DNA from 3 places in the Neorhizobium phenanthreniclasticum genome. Region 2 is predicted to be linked to each of the others. Evidence: predicted binding sites of a transcription regulator. Region 2 holds the regulator's gene; each other region holds the start of a gene.

What was found. The regulator LexA, encoded in region 2, represses DNA repair genes until DNA is damaged. The targets are predictions, from matches to a motif close to TGTTCNNNNTGTGTTCNG.
Region 1: radA (DNA repair protein RadA) is a predicted target of LexA. The motif match lies at 1,409-1,426, and genes of this name have one in related genera.
Region 3: uvrA (excinuclease ABC subunit UvrA) is a predicted target of LexA. The motif match lies at 3,385-3,402, and genes of this name have one in related genera.

The regions. Positions count from the first base shown of each region.
Region 1 covers NZ_JBEAAL010000006.1:96,251-102,000, forward strand. Annotated here, with positions in the region: gene radA (DNA repair protein RadA) at 1-1,368, opposite strand, end outside; gene alr (alanine racemase) at 1,476-2,636, opposite strand; gene ABK249_RS10520 (adenylate/guanylate cyclase domain-containing protein) at 2,833-4,239, opposite strand; gene ABK249_RS10525 (replicative DNA helicase) at 4,477-5,750, opposite strand, start outside.
Region 2 covers NZ_JBEAAL010000020.1:120,848-126,597, forward strand. Annotated here, with positions in the region: gene gltA (citrate synthase) at 1-112, opposite strand, end outside; gene ABK249_RS23225 (ComEC/Rec2 family competence protein) at 402-2,897, shown strand; gene lexA (transcriptional repressor LexA) at 2,878-3,600, opposite strand; gene ABK249_RS23235 (VOC family protein) at 3,800-4,672, shown strand; gene kdsA (3-deoxy-8-phosphooctulonate synthase) at 4,677-5,525, shown strand; gene eno (phosphopyruvate hydratase) at 5,645-5,750, shown strand, end outside.
Region 3 covers NZ_JBEAAL010000007.1:40,832-46,581, forward strand. Annotated here, with positions in the region: gene ABK249_RS11735 (DUF72 domain-containing protein) at 1-319, opposite strand, end outside; gene uvrA (excinuclease ABC subunit UvrA) at 343-3,264, opposite strand; gene ABK249_RS11745 (single-stranded DNA-binding protein) at 3,514-4,056, shown strand; gene ABK249_RS11750 (HPP family protein) at 4,123-5,295, opposite strand; gene ABK249_RS11755 (MarC family protein) at 5,373-5,750, opposite strand, start outside.

The DNA of each region.
Region 1 (5,750 bases), on a different contig from region 2:
TGAGCCTGCGATGCGTGCCACCAGGTCCGGCAGGTCGTCGATCTCGGTCCAGCGACCGCCCGTACCTTTCGGCACTTCGGCGGATGCTGCCGGCAGCATGGCCCCGGCAAAACCAAGTTTCTCAGCCTCCTTAAGGCGTTGCGCCGTTTGTGAAACCGGTCGCACCGCCCCTGAGAGGCTGATTTCGCCGAAATAGACGCAATCGGCGGGCAGGGCAAGACCGGCAAGCGAGGAGACCAGTGCAGAGGCGACGGCAAGGTCGGCCGCCGGCTCGGAGATGCGGTAGCCGCCTGCCACGTTCAGATACACATCATGCTGGCCGAGCTTCACGCCGCAATGGGCCTCCAGCACGGCGAGAATCATCGAAAGCCTGGACGAATCCCAGCCGACCACCGCACGGCGCGGTGTTCCGAGCGAGGTCGGCGCCACCAGCGCCTGCACCTCGACAAGCACGGGTCGCGTCCCTTCCATGCCGGCGAAGACAGCCGCGCCCGGCGCCTTTGCATTGCGTTCGCCGAGGAAGAGTTCGGACGGATTGGAGACTTCGCGCAAGCCCTTGTCGGACATTTCGAAGACGCCGATCTCGTCGGTTGGGCCGAATCGGTTCTTGACGGTCCGCAGGATGCGGTAGTGATGGCCGCGGTCGCCCTCGAAATAGAGGACGGCATCGACCATGTGCTCGACGACGCGCGGGCCGGCGATCTGGCCTTCCTTGGTGACGTGCCCGACGAGAACCATGGCCGCACCCGTCTGCTTGGCGAAGCGGATCATCGCCTGCACGCCGGTGCGCACCTGGGTGACGGTGCCCGGTGCCGAATCAGCGGTGTCGCTCCAGAGCGTCTGGATCGAATCGATGATGACGAGATCGGGCCGCTTGCCCTCGGAAATGGTGGCGAGGATGTCCTCGACATTGGTTTCGGCGGCGAGCAGCACTTCGGTATTGGCGGCATCCAGCCTCTGAGCGCGAAGCCGCACCTGCGCCACGGCCTCCTCGCCCGAAACATAGATGATGCGATGCCCGCGGCGGGAGAGGGCCGCCGCCGCCTGCATCAGCAGCGTCGACTTGCCGATGCCGGGATCACCGCCGATAAGCACGGCCGAACCGCGCACGAAACCGCCGCCGGTCGCCCGGTCGAGTTCGGAAATGCCGGTATGGATGCGCGGCGCCTGTTCGGTCTCCCCGGAAAGCGTGGTGAGTGCCACCGCACGGCCCTTCTTCGGTGCGCGGCCGGGACCGCCGCCGATGCCGCCCATCGGGTCTTCCTCGACGATCGTGTTCCATTCGCCGCAGCCATCGCACTTGCCGGCCCAGCGGCTGTGCACCGTGCCGCAGTTCTGGCACACGAATTGGGTCTTGGGTTTTGCCATGAAATTGAGTTGCCGTCTTCAAACACTCACAAAATCCGCCAAGAACAAAAGCGGAACATTTGTTCTTGTACTCCGGAAATATCACTGCTGGCAAGGAGGAGTGGAAACTATTCGGGATAGATATACCGCCGCTCGTAGCGCAACCCGAGGCCGGTCAGGAGTTCGTAGCCGATCGTGCCGGCGGCCCGCGCCACGTCGTCGAGAGGCATGTTGGGACCGAAAAGCTCGATATAGTCGCCGGTGCGGATATCGGATGCCGGAACATCCGTCACGTCGAAGATCGTCAGGTCCATGGTGACGCGGCCGATCACCGGCACCCTGTGACCGGCGATGAAGCCGAAGGCGCCGGAAGAGCCGCCGGTGCGGATCGGCACGCCCGAGCCGGAGAGAGAGCGGAGATAGCCGTCGGCGTAACCGGCCGAGACGATGGCAAGCCTGCTCTCGCGCGAAAGCTGATGGGTGGCGCCGTAGCTGACCGTGCCGCCCGCGGCGGCGTCGCGGACCTGGATGACCCGCGCCTCCGCCTTCACCACCGGCTTGAGCGGCATCATGCCGCCGACGGATTCGCCGCCATAAAGCGCAATGCCGGGGCGGGTGAGGTCGAAATGATATTCGGGGCCCAAGAAGATTCCGGCGGAAGCCGAAAGACTTGATTCGATGCCTTCGAAGGCGGCGCTAACCTGCTGGAACAGTTCGAGCTGCTGCCGGTTGAGGGGCGAGGCCGGGTTGTCGCCGCTGTGAAGATGCGACAGCACCAGAACCGGCGAGAAGCCTGCGGGCCGCGAGACGTCGCCTGCAAGGGCAAGCGCATCCTCGAATGAAAGGCCGAGCCGATTGAAGCCGGTATCCACCTGCAGGGCGCAGGGGTGGTCTCCATGTTCCGATACGACCGACATCCAGAAGGCAAGCTGTTCTTCGGAGGCCAGCACCGGCACGAGGTCGTTCTCGAAGAACATCTGCTCCTGGCCGGGCCAGATGCCGGAAAGCACGTAGATGCGGGCGTCCGGCGCGTAGGTGCGCAGCGTCACGCCTTCCTGGGCGACCGCGACGAAGAAGTCCCGCGCGCCGGCTTCATAAAACGCCGTGCCGCAATCCTCGATGCCGAGACCGTAGGCGTCCGCCTTGACGACAGCCGCGGTGCGCGCCCTTCCCGAGCGTCGTTGCATCTCCCGCCAGTTGTCGGAAAGCGCTGCGAGATCGACCGTCAGCCGGACGGGCGCGACGTCGAAATCGCCGGAGGGAGAAGGATCGCTGTCGAAATCGGTCATTTTACACGTCGGCCATGCTGAGGAATGTTCCTGCGATCCTATCCGTTTCGAAGGCGGGAAAAAGGCCGCCATGCGAAAAACCTTCGCACTGCACAATCTTTTAGGGCGAGAGCATCCGTATTGGCCTTGGGCAGCCACCAGGCATGAACGGACGCGGGATTCCCGTCATGCTGCTCCGATCGAGCAGATCCGGAGATCAAGACAGGGCGAAGATCTTCACTTCCTTTTCGACGCCCTGAAGTTCCTCCATTCGAAACACTGACGCAATGCCGTTGTTTCTCAAGATCTCTGAAACCTGGGCGTTTTCGACGACGGCCTCCGTGGTGAGGATCACATAGGGATCGGCAAGGCCCTGTACGCGGGAGGCGATATTGACGGTCTGGCCGAAATAGTCCTGCCGGTCGTTCAGGTTGACCGCGAGGCATGGCCCCTCATGGATACCAATTTTCAGGAGAAGGTCCTCGCGACCGTGCTCGGCATTCAGCCGAAGCATCGCTTCCCGCATCCGCAGCGCGGACGCCACCGCACGATCCGGGCTCGAGAATGTCGCCATCACGGCGTCGCCTATGGTCTTGACCACCGCTCCGGATTCCGTGGCGATGATCTCGTGAAGAACCTTGAAATGTGCTCTCACCAGATCGAAGGCGGCCAGATCTCCGACGCGCTCGTAGAGAGCGGTTGACCCCCTTAAATCGGTGAAGAGGAATGTCAGGCTGGTGATCCTGAGGCGCTGGTCGATATCAAGCGTGTCGGTCCGATAGATGTCCCGGAAGCTCTGGTTTGTCAGAAGTCGCTTGGCTGTCAGGAACGGTCGCCTGCGGCCCAGCAGGTCGTGCAGCTGCTCTCCGGCGATGCAGACATTGGGGAGCACTCTGCGGTCGGTGTGATTCTCGATCGTGAGCCGCAGTAAGCCGGGACGGAGGGTAAGCGTTTCGTTCGGTGCATAATCCCGACTGATGAACATTGAGAGGTTCTGACGTTCGTCGGTTGGCTCACCCTTCACGTCGATGAACTGCGCCGAATGTGTGACGGCATCGAAGATGATGACGAATTGCGCCGGCAGTTGGAGCGAGACGAAAGCCTTCTCGCCCGGATCCAACTCGATCATCTCCAGTAGAATGCGTGCGAAGCTCGCTTCCAGGTTCTCGGGCAGGTCGACTCCCGAGCTGAAGAATATCTGACGGTAGTATTCAAGCGGAGGCAAGCGGTCGGGCTCGTGGGCAGCAATGCGGCGCACTCTCGGGCTGACCGTGAACGTCACCTCGACCATCTCGTCGAGAGTTGGCTCATATCCGGCCGCGCAGAGCGCGCAATGGTACGTTCCCCGATCGACCGCTTTCAAGTTGGCGCCGGTTTCAAGGACGCCGCCGCATCCAGGGCAGAGGACATTCCAGGTCATCTCGAATGTGCCTATGCGCGCCGCATGGAGAAACGCCGCGATCGTTTTTTCTTCATCGAGATGATGGGTGTCGGCGAAGGCAAACACATTGATGCGGTTGAGATCGCGATCCGAGCCATGCATGACCACTTGCTCGATACACTCAACCGCCTGCGGGTCAGCCGCCTGTCGCAGGGCTGCAAAAAGCACGTCCACTTCGCTCATCGGACAAGTCTCTGGCGCGGAGGCCATGGCGGATGATGTCCGCAATGACGCATTATACCACGGGAATTCCCGTGATAGAACCTTGATGCCTGGACGCCTGCTCCCCGGGACGATCTGCTTGGGCTTCCTGCAGTTTCCCTATCCCGGCAATCCTTGCGGATGTGTCTTGGGTTGAGCTTCGGTCTGCTGGCTTTTGCTACACAATGCAGCCCAGGCGGGGTAGAGCGCCGAACCCGATCAATGCTCTTCGTACTGGGTGAAGCTCGGGTCGGCCAGATCGGCGAAGCGGGTGTATTCCGACTGGAAGGCGAGCTTGACGGTGCCGGTGGGTCCGTGGCGCTGCTTGGCGATGATGACGTCCGCCGTGCCCTTCACCTTGTCCATATGGGCTTCCCATTCCGGATATTTCGGATCGGCCGGATCGCGTGGTTCCATGTTCTTGACGTAGTATTCCTCGCGGAACACGAAGAGCACCACGTCGGCGTCCTGCTCGATCGAGCCGGATTCGCGAAGGTCGGAGAGCTGCGGGCGCTTGTCGTCACGGCTTTCGACCTGACGCGAGAGCTGCGACAGCGCGATGATCGGCACGTTCAGTTCCTTGCCGAGCGCCTTGAGGCCGGTGGTGATCTGGGTGATTTCCTGCACGCGGTTGTCGCCGGATTTTCCGGCGCCGGTCATGAGCTGGATATAGTCCACCACAAGGCAATCGAGGCCGCGCTGGCGCTTCAGGCGGCGGGCGCGGGCAGACAGCTGGGCGATCGAGATACCACCGGTCTGGTCGATGAAGAGCGGCACCTTCTGCATCATCTGGCTGCAGGCGACGAGCTTTTCGAAATCGGCCTCGGTAATGTCACCACGGCGGATTTTCGACGACGAGACTTCCGTCTGCTCGGAGATGATACGGGTTGCGAGCTGTTCGGCCGACATTTCGAGCGAATAAAAGCCGACGACGCCGCCATTCTTCGCCTTGAACGTTCCGTCCGGCATGACCTCGGGCTCGTACGCGGCGGCGATATTGTAGGCGATGTTGGTGGCGAGCGAGGTCTTGCCCATGCCGGGACGCCCAGCGAGAACGATCAAGTCTGAGCGCTGCAGCCCGCCCATCTTGGCATCGAGCGACATGATGCCGGTCGAAATGCCGGAGAGATGCCCGTCGCGCTCGAAGGCGGCACCCGCCATGTCGATCGCCAGCGCCACCGCGTCGTTGAAGGACTGGAAGCCGCCGTCGTAGCGGCCGTTCTCGGCAAGCTCGAAGAGGCGGCGCTCGGTATCCTCGATCTGCGTCTGCGGCGGCATGTCGAGCGGCGCGTCATAGGCGATGTTCACCATGTCCTCGCCGATGGTGATCAGCGCGCGCCTGAGCGCCAGATCGTAGATCGCTCGGCCGTAGTCCTCGGCATTGATGATCGACACGGCTTCGGCCGCGAGACGGGCGAGGTATTGCGCCACGGTCAAGTCGCCGACCTTCTCCTCTGCCGGCAGGAAGGTCTTGATCGTCACCGGATTGGCGG
Region 2 (5,750 bases):
TCTGCTTGTAGAGGGAGCCGATGTCGATTACGTCCGGACCGATGGAGCCCGACTTGATCGGCAGATCGACTTGTCTGTCGCCGACTACCACGTTTGCGCTTTTATCCGTCATGCTGATCCTCCAACCTTTTGGCGGCGTGGCGCCCAAAAAGCGCCACAAGAATTAAGCGTCCGATGCTTTGCTATATGATCCGAAAGCTGATGCCAAGCAGTCGTTGGTAGCATTTTGTGCAGCGCGAAAGAATATTAGGCAACCGCTTTTGCTTGGGCTTCCAACTTGTTGTTGCAACCCGGTTCAGGTCTCTGGGATTGCTGAGGTTTCCCGGGCAGTTGACGGGAGGGCGGGAAACGCGCAGGTTGCATCGTCGCATGATTTGGCGACGGGGCGGGCTTAGCGTTTCATGTCGGAAGACACTGCGTTTCCGAAGCTGATCAAGACGGGGCGGCCGGCAACCAGGCCGATGGATTTCGCGTTCGGCGAAGACGCATCCCGATCGGTGGACCAGGGGCATCTTTCGGAGCTTTCTCCAGCCTTCGAACGAAGGTCGGTGGTGCATCCGGGGAGGGCGCTTCCGCATCGTATATCCGTGGGTTTGAAGCGCCTGTGGCGCAATGCGCCGTCCATGATCTTGGAAGAGGAGGCGCATGGGCATGGCTTCCTCTTCGTTCCCGTTGTCGTCGGTGCAGGGGCCGCATGCTGGTTCTCCTTGCCGCAAGATCCGGCTTTTCTGCCGTTTTTTGTGGCTTTTCTCGCATGCACCATAATTGCTGCCATAACGCGTCACCAATTCGGCATGGCACGTATCATCCCGGTCGCCGCCGCACTCTTTCTCGGCGGCATGATGCTCGCGGAGCTGGAAACATGGAGGCAAAGTACAGTCGTTCTCGACTCGCCGGTGACGACCGAACTGACCGGCGTGGTCGAGCGGCGGGAAATCGATGCGAATGGACGCTGGCGCTATTTAGTCCGCGTCGGACGGACAGCCAATCCCGAGATCCGACGCCCTCCGGAGCGGGTGTCGCTGCTTGCCAGGGCGCGGCACGAATCTGCGGAAACCGGCGAGACGATCAGCGGCCGGGTACGCATATCGCCGCCTTCGGGGCCTGCGCTGCCGGGGCTTAACGATTTCGCCTTCTCTTCTTATTTCGATGGTATCGGCGCCGTCGGTTTTTTCTATGGAGTGCCGAATAAGGAGGCAGGCCCGGCGTTGCCGCGAGCCTGGATTGCAGAATTCGAAAGCGGGCTTTTTGATCTGCGCAGCGCCATTGCAAGCCATATTCGCGAAACGGTGCCGGGCGATGCGGGCGCCTTCGCAGCCGCGATCGTGACCGACGAACGCCGGGCTATTTCCAAGGAGACCACCGAGGCGCTCCGGCTTTCCGGACTTGCCCATATCGTCGCGATCTCCGGGCTGAACATGGCGCTTGCCGCCGGCATCTTCTTTGTCGGCGTCCGCACTGTCCTTTCGTTTTTTCCCGGGTTTGCCCAGGCCTATCCGGTGAAGAAGATCGCTGCCGCCGGCGCGCTCGTGATGGCGACCGCCTATTACCTGATTTCCGGCTTCGGTGTTTCGGCCGAGCGGGCGTATATCATGATGGCGGTCATGCTTGTCGCAGTCTTCTTCGACCGACCGTCGATCAGCTTGCGCAACGTGGCGCTTTCGGCCCTGATCATTATCGCCGTTTCGCCCTCGGAAATCCTGGGGCCCAGCTTCCAGATGTCCTTTGCGGCTACCGCAGCGCTGGTCGCCGGTTATGCGCTCTGGAAAAATCGATCGAAAAAGCACGATCCGGAACCGCTGCAAATTCGTCACCCTGTGGTGACGCCGGTACTGGCTTCCTGGAAATTCATTGCGGGCATTCTTGCCACGACCCTGATCGGCAGCACGTCGACGGCGATCTTTTCGGTCGAGCATTTCCATCGGATTGCGACCTACGGCGGCCTGGCGGCAAACCTCGCCGCCATGCCGATCATTTCTTTCGTGGTCATGCCGGCCGGACTGGTCGGCATGCTGCTCGTACCGTTCGGGCTCGATGCGCCTTTCCTGAAGCTCATGGGTCTCGGCCTGGAAGCGGTGATCTCCATAGCAAGACATGTCGCGGCCTGGGGCGGCGACGCCGGTATCGGTCGTCAGCATCCCTGGTTCCTGCCTGTCTCCACGGCCGGTTTTCTTCTGCTGACCCTTTTGAGAAGCAGGCTTCGGCTGGTCGGCATTCCGCTCGTTGCCGCCGCATTGCTGTTCTCCTGGCACGAACGATCGAAGCCCCTGCCGGATATTCTAGTTGCCGAGGACGGAACGATGATTGCCGTGATAGGCAGGGAAGGTATTGCCACCAACCGCACCCGTCCGCCCGATTTCATCTACGGCCAGTGGAAACGGGCACTTCTCCTGGGCGATCCCATAAAACCGGACGTGTCATCAGCAAGAGATAAACCGCCCGATGGGAAGCCTGAGGAGCGCCGCGAGCTGACGCAGGCCGAAATCGAGACGGCGCGGTCCCGCATCAGGCAGGTGCCTGCCGGTCATTTCGTATGCGAGCCGCGTGTCTTCTGCGGGGTGAAAACTTCCGGGGGCACCAACATAGCCTCCGTCGAAGACAGCCGTTATGCCGGTGCGGCCTGCGATGCCGCCCATATCATCATCGCGCCGCGCGCCCGTTTCGATCACTGCCGCTCCGGCGCATTGATGATCAACGGCAATGCTTTGCGAAAGACTGGTGCGCTCGAAATTTCCCTGCACGGCGCAGCCGACATCCGGCAATGGACTATTCGCCCCGCCATGGCCGGCCATGACCGCCCCTGGAGCAGGCATCGCCACTATGACTGGCGGAACAAGATGTTCGCCTCGGCGCTCCCGGAACCGCTTCGGCAATTGATCAATGGTAACGGCGGATGAGGCCGACCAGCTTGCCCTGGACCTTTACCCGGTCGGGCGGGAATATCCGGGTTTCGTAGGCCGGGTTCGCGGCTTCCAGCGCGATCGAGGCGCCACGGCGGCGGAAGCGCTTCAGCGTCGCTTCCTCCTCGTCCACCAGCGCTACGATGATGTCTCCCGGATTGGCGGTGTTGCTGTTGCGGATGATCACCGTGTCGCCGTCCAGGATGCCGGCCTCGATCATCGAATCACCCTTGACTTCCAGCGCGTAATGTTCGCCGGAACCAAGCATCTCGGCGGGCACTGCGATATCATGCGTGTTGTTCTGGATCGCCGAGATGGGCACGCCGGCGGCGATGCGGCCCATGACGGGAACCGTGGTGGCGTTGGAGAGATCGTCGTTGGCTGCGGGCTTGGCCGGAGCGGCAGCGACCGGCTGCGGCTTGCCGAGGCTGCCCTCGATAACACTCGGCGAGAAGCCGCGGCGTGGCTGCAGGCTCGACTGATAGGCTTCCGGCAGCTTGATGACTTCAAGGGCACGTGCCCGGTTCGGCAGGCGGCGGATGAAGCCGCGCTCCTCCAGTGCGGTGATCAGCCGGTGGATGCCGGACTTCGACGCGAGGTCGAGCGCGTCCTTCATTTCGTCGAAGGAGGGCGGCACGCCGGATTCCTTCATGCGTTCGTGAATGAACAGAAGCAATTCCTGCTGTTTGCGCGTGAGCATATTTGGCACCTTGAGAGTCGGAAACAAATCAAGAACATACACTATATGTTCCATATGTGTTCCGCAAGTCCCTAAATTTTCGTGAAGTATGATGATTTTTCTTCATGGATGTCTGCAACATATCTCTTTCGACACCACTTGCTCGAAGCCGATCCGCTGCCAATGTAGTGCTGCGATTCCGGATTCTGGGGGCTCTCGCGTGAATGCTAGACTAATCGATCATCTCGTTCTGCCGGTGGCGGACCTTGCCGTCGCGCGTTCGCGACTGGCAGAACTCGGATTTACAGTTGCGCCGGAGGCCTTTCATCCTTTCGGCACGGCCAATGCCTGCGTGTTTTTCTCGGATGGGGCCTATCTGGAGCCGCTGGCGATCGCCAACCGGCGTCAGGCGACAGCCGCGGCCAAGCGCGGCAATGTCTTCACCGCCCGGGATCTCGACTTCCGCAAGGCGCGTAACAGTCAGGGCTTTTCGGCCCTCGCGGTTGCCACGGGCGATGCGGCAGCCGATCACGCGCGTTTCAGGCTGCGCGGGATTTCCGCGGGCGATATCCTGGAATTCTCCCGCGGCGTGAAGATGCCGGACGGTTCCGAGACTGAGGCAAGCTTCCGGCTGGCCTTTGCGGGAGACGAGCATGCGCCGGATTTCTTCTTGTTCTCTGCACAGCGGATCAATCCGCTGCCGGCCGATCGAGGCGAACTGGAACGCCATTCCAATACGGTGACCGGCTTGAGCGAGATCGTTCTTTCGGCCGCATCGCCCGACGATTTTGCGCCCCTGCTCGAAGAGGTGCTGCTTGCGAAAGCCGGGATCGAAGCTGCGGCCGTGGAGCTTGTCGCTTCGAACACGCGCATCCGCGTCATGCAGGATCAAGATCTCGAATCGGAATTCGCCCTTGCGCCGTTGCCGAATGCCGAAGGTCTGCGCGGCCGGGCGATCATCTTCAAGACTGCCGATCTTGCCGTGACAGAGATCATCCTTGCTGCTAATGACGTCGCATTCGTCCGTCGGGAGGGCCGTGTGCTGGTCCAGGCGGCGCCCGGCCAGGGTGTGTTGTTCGGTTTCGAGGAATAGTCTCATGGAAGTCTCCGCCAATCCGCGCGTCTCCGTCGGCGAAGGGCACGGCAAGGTCGTCTTCGCACAGGATGCCCGCCTGTCGCTGATCGCCGGCCCGTGCCAGATGGAAAGCCGCGACCACGCCTTCATGATGGCGGGTGCGCTGAAGGAGCTTTGCGACAAGCTCGGCATCGGGCTCGTCTACAAATCATCCTTCGACAAGGCGAACCGCACGTCGATTTCCGGCAGGCGCGGCATCGGGCTCGAAAGCGCCATGGAAATCTTCGCCGATCTGAAGAAGGAATTCGGCTTCCCGGTTCTCACCGACATTCACACGGAAGAGCAGTGCGCCATCGTCGCACAGACGGTGGACGTGCTGCAGATCCCGGCCTTCCTTTGCCGCCAGACGGACTTGCTTGTCGCTGCGGCGAAAACCGGCCGCGTCATCAATGTCAAGAAGGGCCAGTTCCTGGCACCCTGGGACATGAAGAACGTGTTGGCCAAGTTCACCCAGAGCGGCAATCCGAATGTGCTGCTCTGCGAACGCGGCGTCTCTTTCGGTTACAACACATTGGTGTCCGACATGCGCTCGCTGCCGATTATGGCGGCGATGGGCGCTCCGGTCGTCTTCGACGCGACGCATTCGGTCCAGCAGCCGGGTGGACAGGGCGGCTCCACCGGCGGCCAGCGCGAATTCGTCGAGACGCTGGCGCGGGCGGCCGTTGCCGTCGGTGTCGCCGGCCTCTTCATCGAGACCCACGAGGACCCGGACAATGCTCCGTCTGACGGTCCGAACATGGTGCATCTCAAAGACATGCCTCGGCTGCTGGAAAAGCTGCTTGCCCTCGATGCGGTCGCAAAGGCTGCCTGAAGCGCCTGCCTGAAAAAGCGCGAAAAGCGGCTGCATTGTAATTTTCGTGTCACTGACTGTGGGACATGTTCAGTGACCCGAACCGTATAGATCCGACGTCCAAGCCCAGGGAGAGTCTTTTGACCGCCATCACCGATATCATCGCCCGTGAAATCCTCGACAGCCGCGGTAATCCGACGGTTGAAGTGGACGTTTATCTGGAAGACGGTTCTTTTGGCCGTGCAG
Region 3 (5,750 bases), on a different contig from region 2:
GATCGCCGAGTTCCGTCAGCCCCTGACCTAGGAACTTCTCGATCGATTCCCCGGCCTCCGCGAGAACCTTGCGGTTGGTGGTGAACCGGCTTGCCTTCAGCGAAAAGATAAAACCGTCCGGCACGTCGGCCGCCCATTTCGCAAAGGTCTCCGGCTTCTGGGCGCCGTAATAGGTGCCGTTGACCTCGATGACCGCGAGCTTGCTCGCGGCATATTCGAGCTGCTTCTTCTTCGGCAGCTTGTCGGGATAAAACGTGCCCTCCCAGGGTTCGAAAGTCCATCCACCGATGCCCGTGCGGATAATGCCGGCTTTAGTCATTCACATCCTCCCAATGCGGATGTTTACTCCGCCGCTTCCACCTTTTTTGCCGGTCGCCGATCCAGCAGTTCCTTCAGGAATTGCCCGGTATAGGACCGCTTTTCCCTGACGATCTGTTCCGGCGTACCTGCCGCGACGATCTCGCCGCCGCCCGTGCCGCCTTCCGGACCGATATCGATAATCCAGTCCGCCGTCTTGATGACTTCGAGATTGTGCTCGATCACCACCACGGAATTGCCCTGGTTCACCAGTTCGTGCAGCATTTCCAAGAGCTTGGCGACGTCGTGGAAATGCAGGCCGGTCGTCGGCTCGTCGAGGATATAGAGCGTGCGACCGGTCGAGCGCTTCGACAGTTCCTTGGCTAGCTTGACGCGCTGCGCCTCGCCACCCGAAAGCGTATTGGCCTGCTGACCAACCTTGATATAGCCGAGGCCCACATCGAAGAGCGACTGCAGCTTGTCGCGCACCGCCGGCACCGCGGAGAAGAACTCGACGCCTTCTTCGACCGTCATGTCGAGCACGTCGGCGATCGACTTTCCCTTGAAGGTGACGTCGAGCGTTTCGCGGTTGTAGCGCTTGCCGTGGCAGACGTCGCAGGTGACATAGACGTCCGGCAGGAAGTGCATTTCGATCTTGATCACCCCGTCGCCCTGGCAGGCCTCGCACCGCCCACCCTTGACGTTGAACGAAAAACGGCCCGGTTGATAGCCGCGCGCTTTTGCTTCCGGCAGGCCCGCAAACCAGTCGCGGATCGGCGTGAAGGCGCCGGTATAGGTCGCCGGGTTGGAGCGCGGCGTCCGTCCGATCGGCGACTGGTCGATATCGATCACCTTGTCGATGAATTCGAAACCGTCGATCCGGTCGTGCTCGGCGGGAATCTCGCGGGCGCCCATGATGCGGCGTGCGGCCGCCTTGTAGAGTGTCTCGATCAGAAACGTGGACTTGCCGCCGCCCGAAACGCCGGTCACCGCCGTAAAGACGCCAAGCGGAATGGCGGCTGTAACATTCCTGAGATTGTTGCCGCGTGCGCCAAAAACCTTGATTTCCTTGCTCTTTTTTGGCTTTCTGCGCTCGGGCGGCACGGGCACGCCGAGCTCGCCGGAAAGATATTTGCCGGTCAGCGATTTTGGATTGGCCATGATCTCGGCCGGCGCCCCTTGAGCCACCACCGTACCGCCGTGGATGCCGGCGGCCGGGCCGATGTCGACCACATAATCCGCCGTCAGGATGGCATCCTCGTCATGCTCGACGACGATCACCGTGTTGCCGATATCCCTGAGGTGCTTCAGCGTGTCGAGAAGGCGCGCGTTGTCGCGCTGGTGCAGGCCGATCGACGGCTCGTCGAGCACGTAGAGCACGCCGGTCAGGCCCGAACCGATCTGCGAGGCAAGGCGGATGCGCTGGCTTTCGCCGCCGGACAATGTGCCGGAATTGCGCGACAAGCTCAGGTAATCGAGGCCGACATCGTTCAGGAAGCGCAGGCGCTCGCGAATTTCCTTGAGAATTCTCACCGCGATCTCGTTCTGCTTGGCGTTCAGGTGTTCCGGCAGCGCCTCGAACCAGTCGCGCGCCACCCTGATCGACATTTCGGTGACTTCGCCGATATGCAGCTTGTGGATCTTGACGGCGAGTGCTTCCGGCTTCAGGCGATAGCCGTTGCAGGCGGGGCAGGGAGCGGCGGACATGTAGCGCTCAATATCCTCACGCGCCCATGCGGAATCGGTTTCCTTCCAGCGGCGCTCGAGATTCGGCACGATGCCTTCGAAAGTCTTCACAGTCTTGTAAGAGCGGGCGCCGTCGGCATAATGGAATTCGATCTTCTCCTCGGTCCCGTGCAGGATCGCCCTTTGCGCCTCTTCCGAGAGCTCGTTCCAGCGGCTCGAAAGCTTGAACCCGAACGCCTTGCCCAAAGCTTCGAGCGTCTGGTTGTAATAGGGCGAGGTGGATTTCGCCCAGGGCGAGATCGCGCCGTCGCGTAGGGTCCGGGCGGGCTCCGGCACGATCAACGCCTCATCCACTTTCTGCTGCGAGCCGAGCCCGTCGCAGGTTGGGCAGGCGCCGAACGGATTGTTGAACGAGAAGAGGCGTGGCTCGATTTCCGGAATGGTGAAGCCGGAAACGGGGCAGGCGAATTTTTCCGAAAACAACACGCGCTCATGTGTCTCGTTGAGCGATTTGTTGGCCGAACCGCCTGCCGCCGTTTCCTCCGGCGGCAGCGGCTTGTCGGCGAATTCGGCGACCGCCAGGCCGTCGGCAAGCTTCAGCGAGGTTTCGAGGCTGTCGGCGAGGCGCGCACCGATATCGGAACGCACGACAAGCCGGTCCACCACCACATCGATATCGTGCTTGTATTTCTTGTCGAGCGCCGGAACATCGGCAATCTCGTAGAACTGGCCGTCGACCTTGACGCGCTGAAAGCCCTTCTTCATCAGATCGGCGAGTTCTTTCTTGTACTCGCCCTTTCGGCCGCGGATCATCGGCGCCAGAATATAAAGACGCGTGCCTTCCTCGAAGGCGAGGATGCGGTCGACCATCTGGCTGACGGTCTGGCTCTCGATCGGCAGGCCCGTCGCCGGCGAATAGGGCACGCCGACGCGTGCGAAGAGCAGGCGCATATAGTCGTAGATCTCGGTGACCGTGCCGACCGTCGAACGGGGATTGCGCGAGGTCGTTTTCTGTTCGATCGAGATCGCCGGCGAAAGCCCGTCGATCTGGTCGACGTCCGGCTTCTGCATCATTTCCAGGAACTGGCGTGCGTAGGCCGAAAGGCTCTCGACATAGCGCCGCTGACCCTCGGCATAGATCGTGTCGAAGGCAAGCGAAGACTTGCCCGAGCCGGAAAGCCCGGTCATGACGATCAGCGAATTGCGCGGCAGGTCGAGATCGATGCCCTTCAAATTGTGCTCGCGCGCACCACGTATTGAAATGGTTTTGAGTTCACTCATCTTCATGCTCTCGGGAGGATCGAAGGTCCTTATGTAGTGATTGATCCGTCGCTGTCGAGACGGAAACTTGCTGCAATGCAGCGCCATTTCGAGTCGGTTGACAGCACTATAGGAATAAAATAGAACAAATAAAGAACAAATTTGCCTGTGGATTAAAAATCATCGGCGCCCAATGAGTGAGGCCGATGGGCTAAAGTGTCATGATTGGTTTTAAGTCCGCGGGATGCGGCAGAGACGAGGTGAAGAGTTATGGCTGGTAGCGTGAACAAGGTCATTCTGGTGGGGAATGTCGGGGCCGATCCGGAAATTCGCCGCACGCAGGACGGCCGGCCGATCGCCAACCTGCGCATTGCGACCTCCGAGACCTGGCGCGACCGTAATTCCGGCGAGCGCCGGGAAAAGACCGAATGGCACAATGTCGTCGTCTTCAACGAAGGCCTCTGCAAGGTTGTCGAGCAGTATGTGAAGAAGGGCGCCAAGCTTTATATCGAAGGCCAGTTGCAGACCCGCAAATGGCAGGATCAGAGCGGCAACGACCGTTATACGACGGAAGTGGTGCTGCAGGGTTTCAATTCGACGCTGACTATGCTCGATGGTCGGGGTGAGGGCGGTGGCGATCGAGCTGGTTACGGTGGCGGCGGTAACAATCGCGTCGGGAACGACTACGGCGGCGGTGACTTCGGTGGTGGCGATGATTATGGCCGGCCGTCGGGCGGCCCGGCTCGTGGTGGCAGCCAGCAGCCGGCAGGCGGGAATTTCTCGCGCGATCTCGACGACGATATCCCGTTCTAGAATCGAGGATTTCCTCGACTTTCATCAACACCTGCAGGGATTGATGCCTGAGCGCCCGGGTTCATTTCAGGCACTTAGACGTATGTCGGCGTCTTGGGTTGCTCCGTCGGCGAGCATCGCCACCAGGACATCCGACTGTGATAATATCCCCACGAGTTTATTATTGCTCCGGGTGACCGGCAGGTAGTGCAGTCCTTCCTCGGCAAAGATGACGATGGCATCGGCAACGGGCGTGTCGGGACTGACGGTCCTGACGGGTGCAGTCATGATGTCCTTGATCGTGTCGCTGGGCGCGCTTTTGCCGGAAAGCACCAGGCGCAGGCGTTGGCCGAAGCCGATCTTGGGCCGTCCTTTGGTCCAGTTCGCCTTGTCCAGGAAATCGGTCTGCGTAACGATGCCGACGACCTCGGCTTTGTCATTGGTAACGGGCAGGGCCTTGAAATGATGGGCGCGCATCAGGTCATGCGCTTCCTTCAGCGAATTGTCGGGCGCCACTGCGACAACGTCGCGGGACATGATGTTGGCACAATCGAGATGGACGGCGCGGCGGCGATAGGAGCGCAATTCCGTTCGCCGCAGGATGGTTTCGAGATCGTCGCGGTCGATATCGAGAAATTCGTCATACTCCTTCAGCACCTCGTCGAGGTCCTCTGACGTGAAGCCGATGCGCTGAACGGGAGCGGGATCGGCGGTGCCGTGATCAGTCGTGGGCGGCTTGATCGCGTGAGGGTAGGGGCGTCCCGTCAGGTTGTTGAAGATCAGGGCAAGCACGAGCAGGGCCAGCGAATTGCCTGCGACCGGCCAGAGGACAAAGCCGTATCCAAGTTCATGGATGGCCGGCCCGCCGAGTACGGCGGTAAGTGCGATCGCACCGCTCGGCGGATGCAGGCAGCGGAAGGTCATCATGAGAGCGATCGCGATCCCGATCGCAGCCGCCGATGCTACGAAAAGATCATCGATGAGCAAGGCGGCGGTCACGCCGACCAGTGCTGCAACAGTATTGCCGCAGAGGACCGACCAGGGCTGGGCGAGCGGGCTGGACGGCACGGCAAAGAGCAGGACGGCCGAGGCTCCCATCGGCGCAATCAGGGCCGGAAGCGATGCGTCGGCCCGCAAGGCCAGGCCTCCGACCATCCCCGTGACCAGAATTCCCGTCAGAGCGCCGAGAGCGGCGCGCAGTCTTTCCCTCGTACTGATGGGGCTGGCTTCGGGCAGAAGCCGGCGTAAAGTGCGTTGCATGATGGACTTTCGATTCCGATTGATGGCATTCCGGTTGGCGAGCGCTTTTAGCAGAAAACGGCGCTTTGTCGCGGGCTCTATAGATTAAAAGCCGAACGCACGCCGTCCACGATAAACTGGACGGACAGAGCGGCAAGGATGACACCCAGCAGGCGGGTGAGGATCGCCCGGCCGGTGACGCCAAGAAAACGATCGAGACGTTCTGCGATCAGCAGTGTGGCGTAGACCAGCAGCATGATCAAGCCGATGACACCGATCAGCAGGGCGCGGTCAAATGGACCGGGGAATGTTCCGGCAAGCAGCACGGTCGCGGAAATGGCGCCCGGTCCGGCGATCAGCGGCAGGGCGAGCGGAAAGACCGCGATATTGTGGATATGGTCGATGGTGATCGCCGCCTGAGAGGTCTTTTCCTTCCGCTCCTGGCGTCTTTCGAAGACCATCTCAAAGGATATCCA